DNA from 2 places in the Mesorhizobium sp. WSM4832 genome. Region 2 is predicted to be linked to the other one. Evidence: predicted binding sites of a transcription regulator. Region 2 holds the regulator's gene; the other holds the start of a gene.
The links. Region 2 encodes LexA, which represses DNA repair genes until DNA is damaged. Its sites were predicted from a motif close to TGTTCNNNNTGTGTTCNG; they were not measured.
Positions count from the first base shown of each region.

Region 1: a site for LexA is predicted at 3,757-3,774, ahead of AC0L2L_RS00355 (DNA recombination protein RmuC). Genes of this name have one in related genera too.

Region 1 is NZ_JBVVQH010000001.1:73,202-79,208, reverse strand. It holds gene AC0L2L_RS00390 (transporter) at 1-8, shown strand, start outside; gene truA (tRNA pseudouridine(38-40) synthase TruA) at 5-787, opposite strand; gene AC0L2L_RS00380 (GNAT family N-acetyltransferase) at 904-1,410, opposite strand; gene fmt (methionyl-tRNA formyltransferase) at 1,407-2,342, opposite strand; gene AC0L2L_RS00370 (PIN domain-containing protein) at 2,386-2,811, opposite strand; gene AC0L2L_RS00365 (plasmid stabilization protein) at 2,808-3,095, opposite strand; gene def (peptide deformylase) at 3,173-3,703, opposite strand; gene AC0L2L_RS00355 (DNA recombination protein RmuC) at 3,807-5,054, shown strand; gene AC0L2L_RS00350 (GFA family protein) at 5,119-5,523, opposite strand; gene AC0L2L_RS00345 (cation diffusion facilitator family transporter) at 5,552-6,007, opposite strand, start outside.
Region 2 is NZ_JBVVQH010000003.1:234,563-240,569, reverse strand. It holds gene AC0L2L_RS06395 (alpha/beta hydrolase) at 13-843, opposite strand; gene kynU (kynureninase) at 904-2,151, opposite strand; gene lexA (transcriptional repressor LexA) at 2,604-3,338, shown strand; gene AC0L2L_RS06380 (ComEC/Rec2 family competence protein) at 3,342-5,816, opposite strand; gene gltX (glutamate--tRNA ligase) at 5,918-6,007, shown strand, end outside.

The DNA.
Region 1 (6,007 bases), on a different contig from region 2:
CGGGCTAGCTCGGGGTATCCTTAGCGGTAGGTTCTGGTGTCGTCGGATAATCCACGCCGACGAGAAAAAGTCCATCGGGCGGCGCGACCTGGCCGCAGGCGGCGCGGTCGCGCGCTTCGAGCGCCGCCTTGAGATCGGCGGCGTCCCAGGAGCCATCGCCGACGCGGCGCAAGGAGCCGACCATCGAGCGCACCTGGTTGTGCAGGAAGGAGCGTGCCGAGGTCCGGACTTCTATCAGGTCGCCAACGCGGCTGACATCGAGGCGATCGAGCGTGCGGACCGGGCTTTCGGCCTGGCACTGGGTGGAACGGAAGGTGGTGAAGTCGTGCCGGCCGAGCAGCACTTTGGCCGCCTCGTGCATGGCCTCGGCATCGAGGCGCTTCGGCACCCACCACACCTTGCCCTTTTCCAGCGCCGAAGGCGCCCGACGGTTGAGGATGCGATAGAGATAGTGGCGGCCGATAGCGGAAAAGCGGGCGTCGAAGCCGTCGGCGACGACGCGCGCACTGAGAAGGACGACGCGGGCGCCAGCCGCCTGCAGATGGGCGTTCACGGCATCGCGCACCTTGTCGCCCGGCCAGTCCCTGGCCAGGTCGACATGGGCCACCTGGGCGGTGGCGTGCACGCCGGCATCGGTGCGGCCGGCGGCGCGTATTCTTACCTCTTCCCCGCAGAACTTTTCGATCGCCTGCTCGATCGCCTGCTGCACCGAGGGCTGGTCGGCCTGATGCTGCCAGCCGGCGAACTGGCTGCCGTCATATTCGATATCGAGCCGAAAACGCGGCATGTTCAGACAACTGCCGATGTCTGAGACGAGACCTTGTTTTCTCGATTGAGCATGATCCTGCCCGAAAACCGGTTCCCAATTTTCGCGAACGCGGACCTTCGGTTCGGGATCATGCTCTAGGCGGCTAAGGCGGTGAAGGCCGAAGCGTAGACCAGCTTGCCGGTCTCCGGCGCCTCGCCCCAGGCCAGGGCCTGCAGCGCCTCGCCCTGATACTCGCTCTCGAAGTTTGCGGCGCGGGCATGGGTGTAGCCGAAGCGGCCGTAATAGACCGGATCGCCCAGAACCACGGCCAGCGTCTCGCCGGCTTGCTTGAGGCGGATATGCGCCTCGCGGATCAGCGCGCCGCCGATGCCGGTGCCGTGGAAGGAGGGTTCGACGGCCAGCGGCGCCAGCGCGACGGCCGCGAAGCGCTTGCCGCCATTCTGCACGTAAAGCCTGGAAAACAGGATGTGGCCGACGACCTGGCCGTCTTCTTCCGCCACCAGTTCGACGACGGCATCGCCGCCGGTGACCAGCGCGTCGACCAGGCCGGCTTCCGCCTGCTGGCCAAAGGCATGCTCTTCGACGAGACGGATCGCCTCGCGATCCCGCGGCGTCGCAGCGCGTATCGACATCATGCTCATTTGAGTTTCATTCCTTTTTCGATCTTGGCTCCGCGCAAAAACTCCTGCGCGGCGGCGGGCCTTCCGCCCGCCCGTTGAACTTCGACCAGCCTGACCGCGCCTGCCCCGCAGGCGACTGTCAGTCGGTCATCGAGAATTCCTCCCGACTCGCCGACGCCATCCGAGAGCGTCGAGCGAAGCAGTTTCAGCCGCTCCATGCGGCCGCCAATGTCGACCTCGCACCAAGCGCCGGGAAAGGGCGAAAGGCCGCGAATGTGGTTGTGGACTTCGCCGGCAGGCCGCGTCCAGTCTACGCGTGTCTCCGATTTATCGATCTTTCGGGCGTAGGTCACCCCTGCCGTTGCCTGTTGGGTAAATGTCAGACAATTTATCCCCAACTGCGCGAGCGCCCGCACCATCAGCGAAGCGCCTTGAGCCATCAGGCGGTCATGCAGTTCGCCGGCCGTCATATCGGGAGCGATGGCGCATTTTTCAACCATTGCCACCGGCCCGGTGTCCAAACCCTCTTCCATCTTCATGACCATCATGCCGGTCTCGGCATCGCCGGCCATGATGGCACGCTGGATGGGAGCGGCACCACGCCAGCGCGGCAAAAGTGAGGCATGGCCGTTGAGGCAGCCGAGCCTGGGGGCGTCCAAGATGGCTTTCGGCAGGAGCAGGCCATAGGCCACGACAATGGCGACATCGGCCTGCAAGGCGGCGAAGGCCCGCTGCTCGGCCTCGCCCTTTAGCGACGTCGGCGCATGCACCTCAAGGCCAAGCCGCTCGGCCTCGCGCTGCACCGGCGAGGGCGTCAGCTCCAGCCCGCGCCGGCCGGCGGCGCGCGGCGGCTGGGTGTAGACGGCCGCTATCTCGTGACCGGCCTCGGCGATGGCGCGGAGCGTGGGCACGGAAAAATCCGGCGTCCCCATGAAGATGACGCGAAGCGGCATGACGTTTTGCGATCCTGTTTTCGTGCCCAAAATGCGAGCTGACTTAGGCGCCCGCTTCAAAAGGGTTTACAAGCTTCAGGTCAAGCCCGTCGAAATCGCGGACGTTGCGCGTCGCCAACGTGGCGTCATGCGCCAGACAAATCGCAGCGATCATGGCGTCAGGCAGGCTCATTGGGCGGCCAATTCGTTCGCGCATAGCCCGGAGCTTGCCGGCGAGACGAGGGGACGAGCCCGCAAACTCCGCGATACGGCCGGCAAACTGATGTAAAATCAGATGATCCAGGACTCGGATATAGCGATCCGACCCCGTCCTGTTCAGGAATCTTTCCGCGCCAAAAGATTGCTCCATGATAACCGGGCCGCACACGTAGAGTTCGAGAACATCCTGTTTACGAAGCCATTCGGCAACGATCGGATCGGGCGCAGGCTTACCGGCTTCGGAAATGACATTGGTGTCGAGGACGATCACTCGAAATCCTCGATCGGGCGACCGAAATCCCGTTTTCTTTCCGCTTCGATCTCGTCCATTATCTCTGCGAACGCCTCGTCGGTGGCGTTTTCAGCGACGAATGCCGAGCGGATAGCATCCCAAGCCGAAACGCCCCGCTCAGGTCTAGGCTCTTTCTCCGCGACAATACCTTTGCGCAAAAGGTCGATGGCCTTGCCCGACAGGCTCTGGCCGCCCTTGCGGGCAGCTTGCTCGATTTCGCGCTTCAAAGGTTCGGGAATGCCTCGGATCAGCATGTCGCCCATCGGTTATATCTCCTGGTCTGATATCATCGATATCACACTGGGGGCTCCTGCTCAAGGCAGAGCGGTTCAAGGCCGGCTTACCCCACCATCTTGCCCGGCGCCTTGTCCTTGGCGAGCTTCTTGAATTTCCTCACCACCATGTCGCGCTTCAGCTTCGAGATGTGGTCGATGAACAGCACGCCGTTGAGATGGTCGATCTCGTGCTGCAGGCAGGTGGCCATCAGGCCTTGCGCCTGCATCTCCTGCAACTTGCCGTCGCGGTCGAGATATTTCACCCGCACGGAAGCCGGGCGCTCGACCTCGGCGTAGTAGTCGGGGATCGAGAGGCAGCCTTCCTCATAGACCGAACGCTGATCGGCGGTTTCGAGGATTTCGGGATTGATGAAGACATGCGGCTCGGGCGGCTCGCCTTCCTTGGCGAGGTCGATGACCAGCAGCCGCCGCGGCTCGCCGACCTGGATCGCCGCCAGACCGATGCCCGGCGCGTCATACATGGTCTCCAGCATGTCGTCGGCGAGCTTGCGCAGGTCGCCGTCGACGCGCTCCACCGGCTTGGAAACCTGGCGCAGGATGGGATCGGGAAGAATGATGAGCGGCTTGATCGACATGGCGTCTCACCTAAGACCTCGTTGGAAAAGCGTCAACGGGGGCATGTTCGGCCCGTTCACGTTTTGATCTGTGCCGGCGAGGCGAATCGGCTATGCTGCCCAAATGAACGACATGACCACCATCCTTTCGCAACCGGTCGCGCGGCTCGGCGCCACCACGATCACGCTCGGGCAGGCGTTTGGTTTCGGCGCACTCCTGCTGGTCGTGCTTTTCGCGGCGCTCGTCGTCGCCCTGTGGCGCGCGGCCAAGGCGCGCGCGGTCGCCGCGACTGAGGCGGCAGACCATGCACGCGACACCGAGGCCCGAATGGCCGATATTCTGCAGAGCCAGGCCGAAATGCAGGGCCGCATGGGCGCGATCGCGGAGGTGTTCGGGGCTAGGCAGGCCGAGCTCACCCAGTCGCTGGGACAACGGCTCGACGCCATGACCGGCCGCCTCGGCCAGACGATGACCGAGCAGACCAAGTCGACGCATGAAAGCCTGGCCAAGCTGCAGGAGCGGCTGGCGGTGATCGACACCGCGCAAGGCAACATCCAGTCTTTGGCCGGCCAGGTCGTGCAGTTGCAGGCGATCCTCTCCAACAAGCAGACGCGCGGCGCCTTCGGCCAATCGCGCATGGAGGTGATCGTCGCCGACGGCTTGCCGCACGGCGCCTACGAGTTCCAGGCTACTCTTAGCAACGGCAGCCGGCCCGATTGCCTGGTGCGGATGCCGAACAGCGCGCCGTCGCTCGCCATCGACGCAAAGTTCCCGCTGGAAGCGTGGAACGCCATCCGCGCCGCCGAGGGCGCCGATATGCAGAAGGCGGCGGCGCAGGCCTTTCGGCGCGACATCGAGGTGCATATCCGCGATATCGCGGAGAAATACCTGATCCAGGGCGAGACGCAGGACACCGCCTTCATGTTCGTGCCGTCGGAATCGGTATTCGCCGAGATCCATGAGAATTTCGAGGCGGTCGTGCAGAAGGCGCACCGCGCCCGCGTCGTCATCGTCTCACCCTCGCTGCTGATGTTGTCGATCCAGGTCATCCAGGCGATCCTGAAGGACGCCCGCATGCGCGAGCAGGCGCATCTCATCCAGGGCGAGGTCATCCGGCTGATGGAGGATGTGGCCAGGGTCGATGAGCGGGTGCGCCGGCTGCAGACGCATTTCGGCCAGGCGACGCGGGACATCGACGACATTCTCGTGTCGACATCGAAGGTGACCAAGCGCAGCCAGAAGATCGAGGCGCTTGAATTCGCGGAGACCGAGGCGCCGCACGGTGGCCCTGCCAAGACGGAAACCGGGGCACGCGTGGCCGATTCGAAAACAGGCCAGTTGCGGCTGCGCGTTGTCGAAGGCGACGAGTAGGTGGGTTGTTCCACCGTTGGCGATTAGCCGAGCGCCCGTCCCTTCCCGCCCGACGCCGCGCCTCCTACTGCTCCTCGACGATCCTCGTGCCCTCGAATTCCGGCAGCCAGTGCAGCGCCGAACGATGCCAATACTGCGTCTTCGGCACCAATTGGTCGCGCTGGCGCGCGGTGCCGACCCTGATGCCGTAGATCTTAGGCCCGTCGCCGACCGACGTTGCATAAAGATGCGAGCCGCAGTCGCCACAGAAGCCCTGCGCCCGCTTGGCGCCGCTCGACCCGGTCTTGATATAGACCTTCGGCTCGCCCTTGGTGATGCGGTAGTCCTCTTCCGGCACCCGGATCGAGACGCGGAACGCCGTGCCGGTCAGCTGCTGGCAGTCGGTGCAGTGGCAGATCGAGGTCTTTTCCGGATCGACCTCCGCCTCATAAGTGATGGCGCCGCAATGGCACCCGCCGTCGATCTTCATCGGTCTTCCTCCTGATAGGTTCGCTGTATCAAAACCTAGCCTCCTCCGAGGCCTCGGCGATAGCCTTGCGCCGTCGCTCCCATGTGCCAGCCGCTTGCGGCTTGACGAAGAGCCGCGAGATTTGCGGCATGTCCTTCTTCAACCTTGCCTCCAGGCGTTCGACGCAGGCTTCGATCTCCGGCGCGGTGAGATGATCCTCGAATTCGATGCTCAAACCCGCGACGATTTCCTCCGGCCCGATATGGACGCTCAGGATGCCGTTCGCCCGCTGGACGGCCGGATCCTCCTGGGCGATCGCCAGCACCTTGTCCTGCACCTCGGGCGACGCGGGCTCACCCAGCAGCAGGCCCTTGCTCTCGCGTGCCAGGAAGATTGCGGTCGCGCCCAGGATGACGGCGATGCCGATCGAGCCGACGCCGTCGAGCTCGGGCATTTCCAGAAGTTCGGCGGACAGGATGCCGGCAAAGGCAACGATGAGGCCGAG
Region 2 (6,007 bases):
GCAGTCGATAATCTATTCGTCGACCAGCGTGCGGGTCAGGGGATGATCCGGATCGGCGAGACCATCGACAACATTGAAATGATGCCGATCCGGCTCGACCACTGAATCGGTAGCGGCGCCGAGCCCGGTCCAGATGTTGGCAAGCAACGCGCTCTGGCGCAGGAATTCCGAGCGCTCGCCGCCGCCGACCCAACAGGTGACGCGGGCCCCCTGCACGGGCCTCAGCAATGCCGGGCTTTCGGTCAACGCTTCCCGCTCGTCGATGTTCAGGGTTTCGTTCAGCGCCGTGAACATCAGCGGCCGAAGGTCGTGCAGGCCTGAAATCGAAACGACATGGCGTAGGCGGCGCGCCACATCGGATGATAGCGGTGAGGTCGCGGTCACCATGCGGCTGGCGAGATGTCCGCCGGCCGAGTGCCCGGCCAGCATCAGCGGACCATCGACCATGGCTGACGCCTTCTCGATCGCAGCCGCGGCTTCACCGACAATGCCGCTGATCCTGATCTCCGGGCAAAGTGTGTAGGAGGGCATGGCTACGGCGAAGCCACGTCCGACCGCGCCTCCTGCCAGATGCGACCAGGAACTCCTGTCCGACTCCATCCAGTAGCCGCCGTGGACGAACACAACGAGCCCCTTTGGCGCGGCAGGCGGGAGAAACAGATCGAGCCGGCTGCGCGGCGCTTCGCCATAGACGATATCGAGCCGCGCCCTGCCCTGCGCTAGCAGCTTTTCGCGAAATGCCTGAGCCGGGCCATCCCAGGCCGCCGGCCAACGGTCGCCGCCGGCGATATTGGCGCCGTTTGCATAGGCGTTGTCCCAGTCGACAATGCGGTGTCCCAGCACCAGTCCCTCCGCGGTCAGGTCAATATTGAATGGCTTTTGATTGCATCGCCGATTTCAAAGTCAGGTAACAGCTGTTTTGACGGCGAAGCGTGCTTCTCGCCAGGCGCCGGTGCGCAAGATGTCTTCCAGCACGTCGACGGCATCCCAGACATCCCGGTAGCCGATATAAAGCGGCGTGAAGCCGAAACGAACGGTCGACGGCGCGCGGAAATCGCCGATCACGCCGCGCTCGATCAAGGCGCGCATCACCTGGTAGCCATGCGGATGGGCAAACGACACCTGGCTGCCGCGCTCGGCGCCGCGGCGCGGGCTTTCCAGTTCGAGACCGAAGGCGCCGCATTTGGCTTCGACAAGCCGAATGAACAGGTCCGTCAGCGCGATGCTTTTCTCGCGCACAGCCGTCATCTCGACTTCGTCCCAGAGATCCAGCGCTCCTTTCAGCGCCCGCATCGACAGCACCGGCTGCGTTCCGCACAGGAACCGCCGGATGCCCGCGCCGGCGGCATAGCCCTGCTCGAACGCGAACGGCCTGGCATGGCCCCACCAGCCACTGAGCGGCTGGCGAATGTCGCCATGGTGGCGGTTCGCGGCGTAGATGAAGGCCGGCGCTCCCGGTCCGCCATTAAGATATTTGTACGTGCAGCCTATGGCGAAATCGGCATTCGAGCCGTCGAGATCCACCGGCAGGGCACCGGCCGTGTGGCAGAGATCCCAGACAATCAGCGCACCGGCCTCATGGGCCTTGCGCGTCAGCGCCGCCATGTCGCGCAGCCGGCCGGACTTGTAGTTGACGTGGTTTACCAGGATGACTGCGACACGATCGTCGACCAGTTCCTCGATCGTCGCGGCATCGACACCTTCGAGCCGCAGCACCGTGCCGGGCCGCGTCGAGGCCACCCCTTCGGCCATGTAGAGGTCGGTCGGGAAGCTGTCGCCCTCGGCAACGATCACCGAGCGCTCGGGACGCATTGCGAGTGCCGCATGCAGGACCTTGTAGATGTTGATCGAGGTCGTGTCGCACACCACGCTCTGGCCCGGCGCGGCGCCGATCAGACGCCCGAGCCGGTCGCCGAGCTCCACAGGCATGTCGAACCAACCAGCGGTGTTCCAGGCGCGGATGAGGTCTCGCGCCCATTCCTGCTTCGTGGCCGTCTCGATCTCGCTGAAGACGTTGATCGAAGCAGCGCCCAGAGAATTGCCGTCGAGGTATATAACGCCCTCAGGCAAGACGAAGCGACCGCGCATGGCGCGCAGCGGATCCGCGGCATCCATCGCCTCGACGTCAGCGAGATCGGGAATTCCCATCATTGTGCCACCGCCTCCATTTCGACCCGGCGCCGCTCACGGCCGGCCAAGGGCGGTTGTCTCACCACCGCCGGCGCCAGGGCAAGAACCTTTCGTCCTATGTTAGCTGGTCCATAGACGGCGAAGACCAGGGACCGGAATCATCGCCAGGTTGGCATTTTGGGTTCGTTTCGTTCACGGTGCAGAACGCGCAACGAGGAGCCGGCGCGACCCCACCCGGCACTTTCGTGATGGTGCCGCCTCTTGTTCCAGCTTAAGGATGGGCCGCAAAATCGAGCGGAATCAATACCGCCGCCCGGCGCGCGGCGGCCACGCCGCCACTGGATGCAACATTGTTTCGGCAACCTTAACAAATTCATTAAACTTTAAACGGTTGCGGAACACAACTGGAACAGATAGTGTTTGTTCTGGGTTTGTTTTTCTGATTCTGGTTTGAGAACCCATGGGGGCCGCCAATGCTGACGCGCAAACAACATGAACTCCTGATGTTCATCCATGAACGTCTGAAGGAGAGCGGGATTCCTCCATCTTTCGACGAGATGAAGGAGGCGCTCGACCTTGCCTCGAAGTCTGGTATCCATCGGCTGATTACGGCGCTGGAGGAACGCGGCTTCATTCGCCGGCTGCCAAACCGGGCGCGCGCGCTTGAAGTGCTGCGGCTGCCCGACTCGATCGCGCCTGGCCTGAATGCCGCGAGGAAGTTTTCGCCGAGCGTCATCCAGGGCGGCCAAGGCAATCTCGGCCGTCAGCTCAAGCCGGCAACCACCTCGCGTACGCCGATGCCCAGCAATGACGACGACGCTGTTTCGGCCGTATCGATTCCGGTGATGGGCCGCATCGCCGCCGGCGTGCCGATAGACGCAATCCAGCACCAGACGCATTCGATCACCGTGCCGCCGGATATGATCATGGGCGGCGAGCATTATGCGTTGGAGGTCAAGGGCGACTCGATGATCGAGGCCGGCATCTTCGACGGCGACACCGTCATCATCCGCAATGCCAACACGGCAAGCCCGGGCGAGATCGTGGTGGCGCTGGTCGACGACGAGGAAGCGACGCTCAAGCGCTTCCGCCGCAAGGGCGCCTCGATCGCGCTCGAGGCCGCCAATCCGGCCTACGAGACCCGCATCTTTGGGCCCGACCGGGTCAAGGTCCAAGGCAAGCTCGTCGGGCTTATCCGCCGCTACTGAAATCTATTGGGCTGGTGGCGAAGACTTCGCTTCCGTCCTCTCGGGTTTTTTGTAAGGCGGCAGGCCCCTCGCCTCGCGGGTGTATTTGCGTTGCTCGTGCCAGGGCCGGTATGGCTTCTCGACCGCGTAGCGAACGTTTGGACGCGCGGTTGCCGATTGCGGGTCGAAGAAGACGGCCGCACTGCCGTCACGCGCCAGCTGGCGCTTGGTGACGACAAGCACACGCGGATCGCGGCAGGGATTGTAGGCTGTGGCGTCGTTGATGACGATGAGGTCGGCAAAGCCGCAGGCCGGACGGGCGCTGTCGCGGTTTTCGACTAGTGCGACGATCGCCCCGGAAGGATGCCGGCCGATGCACAGGTCGCCTGTGCAGTAGAAGGGCGAGCCAGGCGGCAGGTCGACGGGATCGGCGATGTCGAGAGCGTCTTTGGAAAATGTCTCCGGCGGCACAATTGCTTCGGCCTTCAGCGCCCGCTTCCAATTGTCCGTGGTGAACTCATTGGAGCGTGCGCGGTTGACGGCGAGCTCGCCGGCGCCGATCGGCATTGCCACCAGATGCGCATCCTCCGAGATAAGCACGTCCGGCGTTCGGACATGCGGGATGACCATCAGGGCAGCGAGCGCGAACGGCATGGCTGCCAATCTGAGCCAGGTGGTGGCCATGGTAGCGATGACCAGCGCGATCGTCGCCAGCAGCACCGACTGGATCGAGATCAACCCGACGGCATCGACCGGTGAGCGCTCGGAAATCCACGCTGAAATGGCGATCATCGCCGTCAGGCCCTTGCCCATCACATAGAGAAAAGGACCGTCGAAGCCGAAGGGCATCGCCAGCGCGCTCAACACGGCGAACGGCATGACAACCAGCGAGACGATCGGCATGACCGCCAGATTGGCCAGCAGGCTGAGCGGTGACACCCGCTGGAAGTGCCAGATCGCGAACAGCAATGTCGCGCTGCCCGCGATGAGCGATGTTATGGCGGCGGCGCCCACTCCAACCGCCAGTTTCCGCGATATGAACCCGAGGAACGAACGCTTTACCGGCGGCGCGGTCGTTTTGCCGGCGCGATAGTCGGCGAAGCCGGCATAGGCACCGACGAGCGCCGCTGTGGCGGCAAAAGACATCTGGAAGCTCGGACCGACCACCTCGTGCGGCGAGACCAGGATGACGGCGATGGCCGAGATCGCCAGGTTGCGCATCGTCAGCGCCGTGCGGTCGAAGAGCACGGCGACCAGCATGACCGCCAGCATGATAAAACTTCGCTCGGCCGCCACCACGATGCCGGAGATCACCAGGTAAGCGGCGATCGAGATAAGCGCGATTCCAGCGGCATATTTCTTCACCGGCCGGCGCGACGAGAAATCCGGAAACAGCGCGAAGGCGCCGCGCAGCAGGACCATGATCGTGCCGGCGACCAGCGCCATGTGCAGGCCGGAGATCGAGATGATGTGATAGATACCGGTGCGTCGCATCGACTCGTTGATTTCTTCCGGAATGCCGGCGCGCACGCCGACGATCAGTGCTGCTGCAATCTCACTTTCGGAACCGCCGATGGTATCCCTGATGTGGTCGGCGATCCCTTCACGCGCGTTTTCTATGGCCGATGCGATGCGCGCGCCGAACGGCGCCCCTGTTGGCGCAATCGAGGTCGGCGCAATCAGCTTTGGATCGCCCAGGAAAAAGCCGCTGCCGCCGATGCCGGTGAAATAGCTGTCGAAGGAAAAGTCGTAGCTGTCAGGCCGGACCGGGCCCGTCGCCGGCAGCAGCTTGGCGTAGCCGGTCAGCATCGACCCCGCTGTCATGTCGGGCGGGATCTTGCGCGCCGACAACCTGACGCGAGCCGGCGCATAGCGCAGCGTCGGATGTGCCGTGGACATGAGATCGATGGTCAGTCGGACACGGCCATTGGCCATCGCCTCGGCGGTGACAAGGCGGCCCGTCAGCCGCGTCTGGATTTCGGACCCCAGCATCGGCGTCGCCATCCGCCAGGTCTCCACCTTGGCCGCGAGAAAGCCCAGGGCACACAAAAGGGTTGCCATGAAGACAAGGTGCGTTCTCTGCCGGGAACGCGAGATCGCCGCGCAGACAGCCATCAGAGCCACCGCAGCAAGCGGCCTGTAGAGATCGGGCTCGGTGCTCAGCGAGAAGTAGTAGATGACGCCCGCGGCCAGGAACACCGGCACCAGCAGGAAGCCGACGCCGCGGTCGACCTCGGTGGCGGCGGCGACGGCAATGCTTCGATGCAGCGCCGAAAGCGAAGCGCGGCCAAGCTGTTTGCGGATTCGGCCGGCGGTGGCAGTTGGCGAGGCTGGCTCTAGTGCACCGCCGCCGGGCGGCGGAAGCTCGGCTGGTGCACGCGGTTGCGGAAGCTGGAATGGCACCGCCTCCGTGGGCGTGGCATGGGCAAACATCAGGCGTTCGCTGACGCCAGCTGTCGTTGTCTCGCCCTCGTCCGCACCCCAGCCACGTCCAGCCATCGGGTCTGCCCCTTGCGCCCCAGACCGCCTATGCTACATGAACGCCAACTGCGCGAAAGCCCGCGCAAAATATGCCGTTTAAGCGCAAGCCTGAGAGTTCCATGTCCGACAAGGTCGTCACCCGTTTTGCCCCCTCGCCGACAGGCTACCTGCATATCGGCGGCGCGCGCACAGCGCTGTTCAACTGGCTT